DNA from 3 places in the Pseudomonas sp. GW821-FHT03A09 genome. Region 2 is predicted to be linked to each of the others. Evidence: predicted binding sites of a transcription regulator. Region 2 holds the regulator's gene; each other region holds the start of a gene.
The links. Region 2 encodes sigma-54, which starts transcription at its own class of promoters, with help from an activator protein. Its sites were predicted from a motif close to ANTGGCATNNANNTTGCTNT; they were not measured.

Region 1 (4,264 bases), on a different contig from region 2:
TTCAGCAACATCTCGCCGCCGGTCTTGCTCAAGGTCACGCTGGTCACCGTGGCGGGAAGCGAAGTCAACAGGGCGGCCGAGTCGCCCTTGTCATTCTTGTAAGTGGCGTTGAAGGTGTAGGTACCGGCTGGGGCGACTTCACCCTTGTCGTTCTTGCCATCCCAGATAAAGCTGGAATCACCGGCGCTCTGGGCGCCCATGTCGATGGTGCGCACCACGTTGCCGTCTTTGTCGGTGATCTTGACCGAGACGTTACCCGTGGCAGTTGTCACCGCCACCGAGCCGGTCATGCTCTTGCTGGTATCCACCGTGGCCTTGTCGGTCTGGGTGATGATCGAACGCCCCACCAGCGACGACGCTTGCAACGCTTGCGACGAGCTGAAGTTGCTGGAGATCGCATTCACCGAGTCGTTCAGGGTGTTGATGCCTTCCAGGCTGCTGAACTGAGCCAGCTGTGCGACGAACGCACCGTTGTCCTGAGGCGACAGCGGGTTCTGGTTTTTCAGTTGGGTCACCAGCAGCTGCAGGAACGCGTCCTTGCCCAGGGACTTGTTGCCCGTGGCGGCCTTGGCAGCGCTATTGAGACTGCTGTTGTCCGTGGCGGTCTTGACCTTGGAATTGAACAGGTCCTGGACCGGCGTGTTGGCTGGAGTAGAAGTGGTATCAACAATGGCCATTATTTGGCGCCCCTTATCACTGACCCAGGGTCAGGACCTTCTGCATCATGGTTTTGGCGGTGTTCATCATTTCCGCATTGGTCTGGAACGAGCGGCTGGCAGAGATCATGTCAGCCATTTCCTCAACCACGTTGACGTTGGGGTAGTACACGTAGCCCTTTTCGTTCGCCGCGGGGTGGTTAGGCTCGTAACGGGCCTCAAGGTTGCTCTGGTCTTCGACGACACCCAGCACCTGCACGCCGGAGCCTGCGGCATCCTGGTTCTGGAACAGCGAATCACTGCCGTTACCCTGGCCACCTTGGAACATGGTGGCGAACACCGGGTGGCGGGCGCGGTAGGTCTGGTCGATGCTCGAAGACACGGTCTCGGCGTTGGCGATGTTACTGGCGACGGTGTTCAAACGCGTGGTCTGCGCGCTCATGCCACTGCCGGCAATATTGAAAACACTGGACAGGGACATGGCTTACTCTCCACGCAGGGCTGACATCAGCCCTTTGAATTTGCTATTGAGCAGGGTGAAGCTGGCCTGAAAGTTCACCGAGTTCTCGGCATAGGCCGATTGCTCCAGTTGAGCGTCGACGGTGTTCTGGTCGATCGAGGGTTGCATCGGCGTGCGATACAGCAGCGATTCGTCACCATTGCTCAGGCCTTGCGCTTCGATATGACGGCTATTGGTCATGTTCAAGGCGAAGGTGCCGTTCTTGGTCTTGTCCTGTTGTGCAGCGAGCACAGCGGAAAAATCCAGGTCCCGAGCCTTGTAGTTCGGGGTGTCGGCGTTGGCAATGTTGTTAGCCAGGACTTCAGCACGCTGGGCGCGGAAGCCCAAGGCTTGTTCGTGGATACCGAGCGCTTTATCGAAGCTGATGCTCATGGCGGAAACCTTTAGGCTGACCTGCTTTTCGTAACAGGGTTATAGCAAGGCCCATGCCAATTCTTAGAACACCTGTATCTCAGGGGTTTGCGGGATGTTTGCCGACGGCAATGCCAGAAAAGCGGCAACGGGTTTCCGCGTGGCGCCAGTAAAGCGGCAATGCGGGATTGCCGCTTTCGAAAGGATTGCCGCAAAACAAATGTGGGAGGGGGCAAGCCCCCTCCCACATTTTTGAGCGAGTACTGTTTGCTTACTTGGCTTGGTAAATGATCCCAGGGCTGCATTGCACCATCTGGTAATGATCCGGCAGGCCGTTCAATGCCTCGGACGCGCCAAGGAACAGATAGCCGCCACGCTTGAGGGTGCCATGGATGCGCAACAGGATGTCTTTCTTCACTTCAGCCGAAAAATAGATCAGCACATTTCGGCAGAACACCATGTCGAACTTGCCCAGGCTCGCATAGCTGTCGAGCAGGTTGAACGAGCGAAACTCGACTCGGTTCTTGATCGGCGCCTTGACCGCCCATCGCCCTGCCCCTTTCGGGTCAAAGTAACGTTGCAGGCGCTCCTGGGACAAACCACGGCCCAGGGCAAGACTGTCGTATTCGCCGGTTTTGCAATTGGTGAGCATGGTGCCGGATAAGTCGGTGGCAACAATTTGCGCACCGGCCTTCAATTGGCCCATGTTGGTACGCTCGAACTCATCGATGGACATCGAGATCGAGTACGGCTCCTGCCCCGAAGAGCATGCCGCCGACCAGATACGCAGGCGTTGCCCGGGGCTTGCCTTGATGGCCTCCGGCAGTACCTTGCTCTTGAGCACTTCAAAGGGATACGTGTCGCGAAACCACAAGGTTTCGTTGGTGGTCATGGCATCGACCACCATTTCCTTGAGCCCGCTACGCGGCTGACCCTGGATGCGCTGCACCAACTCACCCAGGGATTTGATGCCCTGCTGCTCCATCAGTTTGTTGAGACGGCTGGATACCAGGTACTGCTTGTTTTCACCGAGCAATATGCCACAGGCTTTTTCCAGGAAGACCCGGAACTGTTCGAAATCCAAATTACCCGTAGACAATGATACCGCCTCTTAAATCGTATGACCGCCAGGGGAAATCCCCTAGCCGTGATCTGCTGCCTTGATCCGGTCGACTACCCGGGATGCCAGGTCATCAGGACGGAATTTGGCCAGGAAGTCATCAGCACCGACTTTCTTGACCATCGCCTGGTTGAATACGCCCGACAACGAAGTATGCAGGATGATATGTAATTTTTGCATGCGTGGGTCATTGCGTATTTCGGCCGTGAGGGTGTAGCCGTCCATTTCCGGCATTTCAATGTCGGAGATCATCATCAAGAACTCTTCCTCCGGCTTCTTGCCCTCATCCACCAGCTTACGCAGATAGTCCAACGCCTGGCGACCGTCATTCAGGGCCACCACCTCCACGCCAACCGTTTGCAGGCAGCGCGTCACTTGCTTGCGTGCGACCGAGGAATCGTCAACGGTCAATACGCGCAGGGACACCGCCTTGTGCGCCGTCTCGGCATCCACCACACCTATCGAGATGGCCTCCGAGGTCGGCGCCACTTCGGCGAGGATTTTCTCCACGTCGATGATTTCCACCAACTGGTTATCCACCCGCGTCACCGCTGTGAGGTAGTGGTCGCGCCCGGTGCCCTTGGGCGGCGGATGAATCTCTTCCCAGTTCATATTGACGATGCGCTCTACCGAGCGCACCAGGAAACCCTGGGTCTTGGTGTTGTACTCGGTGATGATCACGAACGGGCTTTCACGGTCCTGCAAACCGGAGGATCCCGTGGCCATGGCCAGGTCGAGAATCGGAATGGTCGCACCACGGATGTTGGCCACGCCACACACCACCGGGCTCGACTTGGGCATGATGGTCAGCTTGGGACACTGCAGCACTTCCCGCACTTTAAACACGTTGATGCCATATAGCTGCTTGCCGTCCAGGCGAAAAAGCAACAACTCCAGGCGATTCTGCCCTACCAGCTGTGTCCGCTGGTTTACTGAATCCATTACTCCTGCCATGCCCAGACTCCTACGTTAAAACCTTTGGGGGTGCGACGCGCACCCAACACTAAACGGCACGAGCTTTGCTATTTATTGGCTATGAACATTAAAACGACAGTTTCCCGACGCCACGGCTCCCCACGCTACGGCAGATTGCTCTGCGCCTTGCTGACGCTACTTGCCTTGGGCTCGAGCGCCACGGCCCGCGCAGATAATGTCACCTTGCCTGATCTCCTTATCGGCGTCACTCAAGGCTTTCTTGAGTTCACTGTAGAAGATTATCTGGCGACGACCCAGACGCCGGGCCGTTATGAAATCCAGGTCAACCAGTTAGACCCGCGCCTACGCATGCCAATGTGCGACAAGGAATTGACAGCCACCCTGGAAAGCCCTGCTCAGCCCATCGGGCGTGTGACGGTAAAAGTGCGCTGCGAGGGCTCATCCCCCTGGACGGTGTTCGTTCCCGCCCAGGTCAAGCTGTTCCGTGACGTGGTAGTCGTTACCCGCCCCCTGAAGCGCACCGGCATTATTGGTGTTGAAGACATTGCCCTGCGTGAGCGAGATATCGGCCTGATCAATCAGGGCTACCTGACCTCACTGGACCAGGCGATAGGGCAGAAACTTACCCGACCAATGGTCACCGACCAGGTCATCACGCTTGTCCATTTAGAGCAAGCAGAG
Region 2 (4,264 bases):
CGCTTGAGCAGCGTTTCTTCGTCGGCATCCAGGTACAACACATCGCAATGAATATGCTTGGCCCGCACTTCCTCCAGCAATTCCGGGAACCGCGAGAGATGGCTTGGCAGGTTACGCGCATCAATCGATACGGCCACCAACGGCTGCGCCAGTTCGGTGTGGATCAATGCACGTTCCGCTAATTCAGGCAGCAGGCCGGCGGGCAGGTTGTCGATGCAATAGAAACCGTTGTCCTCAAGTACGTTGAGGGCAGTGCTTTTACCTGAGCCGGAACGGCCGCTGACGATGATCAAACGCATGATTACTGCCCGTTTTGTTCATCCAGGACAACCTGATAGAGCGCCTCATTGCTGTTGGCACTGCGCAGTTTGTCGCGTACTTCCTTGCGGTCGAGCATGCTGGCGATCTGCCGAAGCAGTTCCAGGTGCGCATCGGTGGCGGCTTGCGGGACCAGCAGAACGAACAGCAGGTCGACCGGAGCGCCGTCGATGGCGTCGAAATCGATGGGAGCTTCCAGGTGCAGCAGGGCGCTGACGGGTGTTTCGCAGCCCTTGAGTCGGCAGTGAGGAATGGCGATGCCGTTGCCAAAACCGGTGGAGCCAAGTTTTTCACGGGCAATCAGCGCGTCGAAGACATCTTGCATCTCCAGATCTGGCACTTCGCGTGCGATCAGGTTGGCAATTTGTTCGAGGGCTTTCTTCTTGCTGCCACCCGGCACGTTCACGAGGGAACGGCCGGGGGTCAGGATGGTTTCAAGTCGGATCATGGGGGGAGAGTTAACGACCTGTACCTTGCATCAGGTGCAGATTCTTTTCCTTATGCTTTATGAGTTGGCGGTCCAGCTTGTCGTAGAGCGAGTCGATCGCCGCGTACATGTCTTCATGTTCCGCATTGGCAACGAGCTTGGCATTCGGTACGTGCAGGGTGGCCTCGATTTTCTGCTTGAGCTTATCGACCTCCATGATGACCTGCACGTTGGTGATCTTGTCAAAATGCCCCGCAAGCTTGTTCAGCTTGCTTTCGGTGTATTCACGCAGGGGCTTGGTGACTTCCAGCTGGTGTCCACTGATGTTGACTTGCATACAGCTTCTCCTTCGTTGCCAGTGCATAAAGCGGCAGGCAAAGGTGCCTGCCACTGGAACGCTTTGGCCCGCCCGTCACATCAAACGCTTACGCTCGCTGGAAGGCGCGATCCCGAGGGACTCGCGGTACTTGGCGACGGTTCGACGGGCGACCTGAATGCCTTGTGCCTCCAGTAAACCAGCGATCTTACTGTCACTCAATGGCTTTTTCTGATTTTCCGCGGCAACCAGTTTTTTGATGATCGCGCGGATTGCCGTGGACGAGCATTCGCCGCCTTCGGAGGTACTGACGTGGCTGGAGAAAAAGTATTTCAACTCATAAATACCTCGTGGGGTATGCATGAATTTTTGCGTGGTCACCCGGGAGATCGTCGATTCGTGCATACCCACCGCTTCGGCGATATCGTGCAGAACAAGCGGTTTCATCGCCTCGTCGCCATACTCCAGGAAGCCGCGCTGGTGCTCGACGATCTGGGTGGCCACTTTCATCAGGGTTTCGTTGCGGCTTTGCAGGCTCTTGATGAACCAGCGCGCTTCCTGCAACTGGTTACGCATAAAGGTGTTGTCGGCGCTGGTGTCGGCGCGGCGTACAAAACCGGCATATTGCGGGTTGACGCGCAGGCGTGGCACCGACTCTTGGTTCAACTCGACGAGCCAGCGTTCGTTGTCTTTGCGGACGATCACATCGGGAACGACATACTCGGCTTCGCTGGACTCGATCTGTGAGCCGGGGCGCGGGTTGAGGCTCTGCACCAGTTCGATCACATGGCGCAGGTCATCTTCCTTGAGTTTCATGCGGCGCATCAGCTGGCTGTAGTCGCGGCTGCCGAGCAGGTCGATGTAGTCGGTAACCAGGCGCTGGGCCTCGGCGAGCCAGGGGGTCTTGGCAGGCAACTGGCGCAGTTGCAGCAGCAGGCATTCGCCGAGGGTGCGGGCGCCGATGCCGGCGGGCTCGAACTGCTGAATACGGTGCAGAACGGCCTCGATTTCATCCAGCTCGATATCCAGCTCGGGGTCGAACGCTTCGAGGATTTCCTCAAGGGTTTCGTCCAGGTAGCCCTGGTTGTTGATGCAATCGATCAGCGTGACGGCGATCAGGCGATCGGTGTCGGACATCGGCGCCAGGTTCAACTGCCACAATAAATGGCTTTGCAGGCTCTCGCCGGCGGACGTACGGGTGGTGAAGTCCCACTCGTCATCGTCATTGCTGGGCAGGCTGCTGGCGCTGGTCTGGTAGACGTCTTCCCAGGCGGTGTCCACGGGAAGTTCGTTGGGAATGCGTTCGTTCCATTCGCCGTCCTCAAGGTTGTCCACCGTAGGGGCGGTTTCCTGATAGGAAGGTTCCTGCACGTCGGAATTGGGTTTTTGCTCGATGTTGTCGGCCAGCGGGTCTGCATTATCGAAGTCGTCGCCTTCTTCCTGGCGTTCGAGCATCGGGTTCGACTCCAGGGCCTCCTGGATTTCCTGTTGCAGGTCCAGGGTCGACAATTGGAGCAGGCGGATGGCCTGTTGCAGCTGCGGTGTCATCGTCAGCTGCTGGCCCATTCTCAGGACTAGCGATGGTTTCATGGCAGGGGCTTAACACCTTATTCGCCGGCGCATTGCGCCATCCACGACAGAGCGCGTGAGCGCCAAACATAAGCAAATTATATGCCTGAAATCGGGGGCTTTGCCTAGAGCGCGGTAACAATAAAAAAACTGAGGTTTTTATTGACTCCCGCGCGCTTTGGCGAACAGCCGTGACATCACCGTGCTTACAGGCGGAACTCGTGGCCCAGGTACACTTCCTTGACCAGTTCGTTGGCCAGGATGGTCTCGGCGTCGCCTTCGGCGATCAGTTGGCCATCGTTGACGATATAGGCGGTTTCACAGATATCGAGGGTCTCGCGAACGTTGTGATCGGTGATCAGCACGCCGATGCCCTTGGCCTTGAGGTGATGGATGATCTGCTTGATGTCGCCAACCGAGATCGGGTCGACGCCAGCAAAGGGTTCATCCAGCAGGATGAACTTCGGCGCGGTGGCCAGGGCGCGGGCGATTTCCACCCGGCGACGCTCACCACCGGACAAGCTCATGCCGAGGTTGTCGCGAATGTGGTTGATATGGAACTCTTGCAGCAGGCTTTCCAGCTCCTTGCGGCGGCCATCACGGTCGAGTTCCTTGCGGGTCTCGAGGATCGCCATGATGTTGTCGGCCACCGACAATTTGCGGAAGATCGATGCTTCTTGGGGAAGATAGCCGATACCGGCCCGCGCACGACCGTGCATAGGCTGGTGGCTGACGTCGAGGTCGTCGATCAATACACGACCCTGATCCGCCTGGACCAGGCCGACGATCATATAGAAGCAGGTGGTCTTGCCGGCACCGTTGGGGCCGAGCAAACCGACGATCTGGCCGCTGTCGATCGACAGGCTGACGTCGCGCACGACCTGACGGCTTTTATAGGCCTTGGCCAGATGCTGGGCTTTCAGGGTCGCCATTACTCGGCCTTCTTCTTCGGCTGGATAACCATGTCGACACGCGGGCGAGGTGCGGTGACCTTGTTGCCATTGGCGCGACCGGCGTTAGCGATCTGCTTCACGGTGTCATAGGTGATTTTTTCACCTTCCGTGGAGTTGCCATCGGGGCTGAGCACCTTGGCCTGGTCGATCAGGATGATACGATTCTGCTGGGCGTGATACTGGATGGTCTTGCCATAGCCCTTCATCGGGGCGGTATCGGCAGGCGCCTGCTTCTGCTCGAAATACGCCAGATTGCCTACCGATGTCACGACATCAATATCACCAGCTGGGGTGCGCGTGAGTGTCACCGTATTACCGGTGATTTTCATCGAGCCCTGGGTAATGATCACGGCGCCGGTGTAGGTGGCAACGCCTTGCTTGTCATCCAGCTGCGCATCGTCAGCCGAGATATGGATCGGCTGCTGGCTATCGTTCGGCAGAGCCCAGGCGCTCACGCTTCCCAGTGCTGCGCCCAGACCGAGCAAAATAGGGAGGGTTTTAACGAGCCTCATACTGTCCTCTTACGTTCGATAGCAGGTGTATCCTGCTTTCTTTCAAATACGCTTTCATTCCCTTGCCAGTCGATACACCGCCAGCGCCGTCGATTCTAACGTCTTGCTCGGTCTGCGCATATTGCTGTTGTGGGAATACGGTCATGCGACTGCTGGTAATAATGGTGTC
Region 3 (4,264 bases), on a different contig from region 2:
CGGCGTACAACGGCAGCGCCCACTGGGTTCGCCCATGTAGCCGCAGGGGCAGGGGTTCATGGCGGCGACCAACTGAAAGCGGGCAGGGAAGCTCACCCGGTCGCGGGCACGGGAGATCACGATATGCCCGGACTCCAAGGGTTCGCGCAGCACCTCCAGCACCTTGCGATCAAACTCCGGCAACTCGTCCAGAAACAGCACGCCATGGTGGGCTAGGGTGATTTCCCCCGGTTGCGGCTTCGACCCGCCGCCTACCAGGGCCGGACCCGATGCTGAATGGTGCGGCTGGCGAAAGGGTCGGTGTGGCCAATGACTCAGTGGCGCCAGGCTGACGACGGATTGAATGGCTGCCACCTCCAGCGCTTCCTGCTCACTCAGCGGTGGCAGCAGACCGGGCAAGCGGCTGGCGAGCAACGTTTTCCCGGTGCCCGGTGGGCCGCTGAACAACAGGTTGTGGGCGCCCGCTGCGGCGATCAACAGCGCACGCTTGGCCGCCAACTGGCCCTGCACCTCGCTCAGATCCGGGTAGGGTTTGTTCAAGTACAACAAACCGTCGGACTTGTAAGGCTCTATGGGTTGATGCCCATTCAGATGTGCCGCGACCTGCAACAGATGATCCACCGCGAGTACCTTCAACCCCGACGCCAGGCACGCTTCCTCCGCATTCGCCCGAGGCACCATCACAGTGCGCCCGGCCTTGCGCGCTGCCAATGCTGCCGGCAACACGCCTTTTACCGCCCGTACTTCGCCCGATAAGGCCAGTTCTCCTAGGCACTCCACGTCATCGAGCATCAACGTCGGCACCTGTCCGCTTGCCGCCAGGATGCCTAGCGCAATCGCCAGGTCAAAGCGTCCGCCGTCCTTGGGCAGGTCGGCGGGCGCGAGGTTAAGGGTGATGCGCCGGGAAGGATATTGCAGCGCCGAATTGAGAATGGCACTGCGTACGCGGTCCTTGCTCTCCTTGACGGCCGTCTCCGGCAAACCCACCAGTGTCAGGGAAGGCAGACCATTGGCCATATGCACTTCGACGGTGACGGCGGGGGCTTCGACGCCAATCTGGGCACGGCTATGGACGATGGCGAGGGACATGCGTGTTCCTTGAAAAGAAGGCCGCTTCCTGCGGTTTTTCAAGGGTAGACGAGGTGGGGTCGAGCGGGAGGGGGGAGGTTTTACAGAACGTATCCGGAGAGATCACAGCGCTTTATGTGGGAGCTGTCGAGCTCCAGCGAGGCTGCGATGGGATCACCGCAGTCTAACTGGGAAACCGCAGTGCCTGCATCGCAGCCTCGCTGGGGCTCGGCAGCTCCCACACTGACCGAATTTATTCAGCGGGTGACGCCAACCTGGCTTCGAGTTCAGCCACTTTTGCCTCCAGGCTCTCCAACCGCGCCCGCGTACGGGCCAGCACTACCATCTGGCTGTCAAACTCTTCCCGGCTCACCAGGTCGAGCTTGCTGAAACCGCTTTGCAGCAACGCCTTGAATTGGCTTTCGATTTCATTGCGGGGCAGCGGGGTGTCGCCGCTGAACAGGCGAGCAGCGTGGCCGCTCAGGGCGTCGAGGAGATCTTTGGGCGCGAGCATGGGAAATATTCCGGAAAACTGTTGGCCGGCAGTGTATCACGCAGCGTCTATAGTCTTTTTCATGTCGCAAAGCGCACGCTTTTCGCGCAACGGGGCGAACGGCGACGCACTGTTTTTGTGCGCATTGCAGCCGCCAAAAAGCCCCGTAGGTGGGCATAAGTGGGCAAGGGACTGATTTCAGTGATTTTTACGGAGCTGGCAAGGTTTCTGCTTAGACGATCATGACCCATGCACTGATGCAGTCGCTGTGACGAATGCAGTGCGCCGACGGATCAGGGGTACAGGTTTCGTCACCAGTGGTTCGCTGGCGTCGCCGCGGGTATTACCGAGGCGACGATGCGTTACAAAGCCAGGCACTGCGCTTAGACTTGAGACGGGTTTGTTTTCCTGGGGCAAGTCCACCAATTCGGGAGAGAGTTTTCATGAAGCTAGTCACTGCCATCATCAAGCCGTTCAAGTTGGACGATGTACGCGAGTCACTGTCCGAGATCGGCGTGCAGGGCATTACCGTTACTGAGGTCAAAGGCTTCGGTCGGCAGAAGGGTCATACCGAGCTGTATCGCGGCGCGGAGTACGTGGTTGATTTCCTGCCGAAGGTGAAGATTGATGTCGCCATTGACGACAAGGATCTTGACCGGGTTATCGAGGCGATAACCAAGGCGGCCAACACCGGCAAGATCGGTGACGGCAAGATCTTCGTGGTCAATCTGGAACAGGCTATTCGCATCCGTACCGGCGAAACCGATACCGACGCAATCTAAGCCGCCAAACCCCCAACGCCCCAGGAGAAAACAATATGACTCTGCGTAAATTCGCAGGGCTAGGAGCCCTGTTGTCCCTCGTAATGCCAGCCCTGGCATTGGCGGCGGACCCAGCCCCTGCTCCAGTCCTCAATTCCGGCGATACGGCGTGGATGCTGACATCCACCGCGCTGGTGCTGTTCATGACTATTCCGGGCCTGGCGCTGTTCTACGGCGGCATGGTTCGCTCCAAAAACATTCTTTCCGTGATGATGCAATGCTTCGCCATCACTGGTTTGATCACCATCCTGTGGTTTGTCTACGGCTACAGCATGGCGTTCGATACCACGGGTATGGAAGCGGGTGTCGTCAACTTCAACTCCTTCGTGGGCGGCCTGTCCAAACTGTTCCTGTCGGGTGTGACCCCAGCGAGCATCACCGGCCCTGCGGCGCTGTTCCCCGAGGCGGTGTTCGTCACCTTCCAGATGACGTTTGCCATCATTACTCCTGCACTGATCGTCGGTGCTTTCGCCGAGCGCATGAAGTTCTCTGCGATGCTGATCTTCATGGGCGTCTGGTTCACGCTGGTCTACGCGCCGATTGCCCACATGGTGTGGGGTGGTCCGGGTTCGTTGCTAGGCGACTGGGGCGTGCTGGACTTCGCCGGCGGCACCGTGGTGCACATTAACGCCGGTGTGGCTGGCCTGGTGGCATGCCTGGTACTCGGCAAGCGTAAAGGCTTCCCGACCACTCCGATGGCTCCTCATAACTTGGGTTACACCTTGCTCGGTGCGGCCATGCTGTGGGTGGGTTGGTTCGGCTTCAACGCGGGTTCGGCTGCGGCGGCCAATGGCACTGCCGGCATGGCGATGCTGGTGACACAGATCGCGACCGCCGCTGCGGCCCTGGGCTGGATGTTCGCCGAGTGGGTCACCCACGGTAAGCCAAGCGCACTGGGCATCGCCTCGGGTGTGGTGGCGGGCCTGGTGGCAATCACCCCAGCCGCCGGCACCGTGGGCCCGATGGGTGCCCTGGTGATTGGCCTGGCAGCGGGCGTGGTGTGCTTCTTCTGCGCCACTACCCTGAAACGCAAACTGGGTTACGACGACTCCCTGGATGCCTTCGGCGTGCACGGTATTGGCGGTATCCTCGGCGCGATCCTGACCGGCGTGTTCGCGGCGCCTTCCCTGGGCGGCTTCAATGCGGCCACCACGGATATCGCGGCGCAAGTCTGGATCCAGTGCAAAGGCGTCGGCTTCACCGTGATCTACACGGCCATCGTGACCTTCATCATCCTCAAGGTGCTGGATGCAGTCATGGGCTTGCGGGTTACCGACGAAGAAGAGGCGGTTGGCCTCGACCTGGCGCAACACAACGAACGCGGCTACAACTTGTAAGTACGCGAAAAAAAAGATGCCCGGCTTGCCGGGCATTTTTTTGTCTGGCGTTTGTCAGTCGTAGGACGCTGTACCGGTTTTTGCGTCGAGTTTGTGATGGGGCGCACATGACACTTTTCAGCGTGCGAATGTCTTACAGGCATGTAGGCGTATTCGGCACTTTGTTTTTTTCCAGAGCGCGCTAGAATGCGCGCCGATGGGCGGAGAACTGTATGTGGCAACAGACCTTGATCACCCTGCGGGCCAAGCCCCGGGGCTTTCACCTGGTAACCGACGAGTTGCTGGCCGGCTTGCCTGAATTGAAGGCATGTCGTGTAGGTCTGTTGCATCTGTGGCTGCAGCACACCTCGGCCTCGTTGACCGTCAACGAGAATGCCGATCCGGCGGTTCGCCGTGACTTCGAACGTTATTTCAACTCGCTGGTGCCGCAGGGCCGGGCAGGGTTCGAACACAACGACGAAGGTCCGGATGATCTGCCGGCGCACTTCAAGGCCAGTCTCCTGGGCTGCCAGCTGAGTTTGCCGGTCAGGGCCGGCCGCTTGGCG

Region 1: a site for sigma-54 is predicted at 1,590-1,609, ahead of flgB (flagellar basal body rod protein FlgB). Genes of this name have one in related genera too.
Region 3: a site for sigma-54 is predicted at 1,777-1,796, ahead of glnK (P-II family nitrogen regulator). Genes of this name have one in related genera too.

The regions. Positions count from the first base shown of each region.
Region 1 is NZ_JBWKUX010000004.1:527,427-531,690, forward strand. It holds gene flgD (flagellar hook assembly protein FlgD) at 1-677, opposite strand, end outside; gene flgC (flagellar basal body rod protein FlgC) at 694-1,137, opposite strand; gene flgB (flagellar basal body rod protein FlgB) at 1,141-1,548, opposite strand; gene cheR (protein-glutamate O-methyltransferase CheR) at 1,799-2,626, opposite strand; gene AC07V4_RS10290 (chemotaxis protein CheV) at 2,669-3,601, opposite strand; gene flgA (flagellar basal body P-ring formation chaperone FlgA) at 3,683-4,264, shown strand, end outside.
Region 2 is NZ_JBWKUX010000006.1:165,820-170,083, reverse strand. It holds gene rapZ (RNase adapter RapZ) at 1-299, opposite strand, end outside; gene ptsN (PTS IIA-like nitrogen regulatory protein PtsN) at 302-766, opposite strand; gene hpf (ribosome hibernation-promoting factor, HPF/YfiA family) at 777-1,082, opposite strand; gene AC07V4_RS13380 (RNA polymerase factor sigma-54) at 1,158-2,651, opposite strand; gene lptB (LPS export ABC transporter ATP-binding protein) at 2,837-3,562, opposite strand; gene lptA (lipopolysaccharide transport periplasmic protein LptA) at 3,562-4,095, opposite strand; gene lptC (LPS export ABC transporter periplasmic protein LptC) at 4,082-4,264, opposite strand, start outside.
Region 3 is NZ_JBWKUX010000001.1:337,308-341,571, forward strand. It holds gene AC07V4_RS01560 (YifB family Mg chelatase-like AAA ATPase) at 1-1,089, opposite strand, end outside; gene AC07V4_RS01565 (accessory factor UbiK family protein) at 1,322-1,582, opposite strand; gene glnK (P-II family nitrogen regulator) at 2,005-2,343, shown strand; gene AC07V4_RS01575 (ammonium transporter) at 2,379-3,719, shown strand; gene AC07V4_RS01580 (secondary thiamine-phosphate synthase enzyme YjbQ) at 3,932-4,264, shown strand, end outside.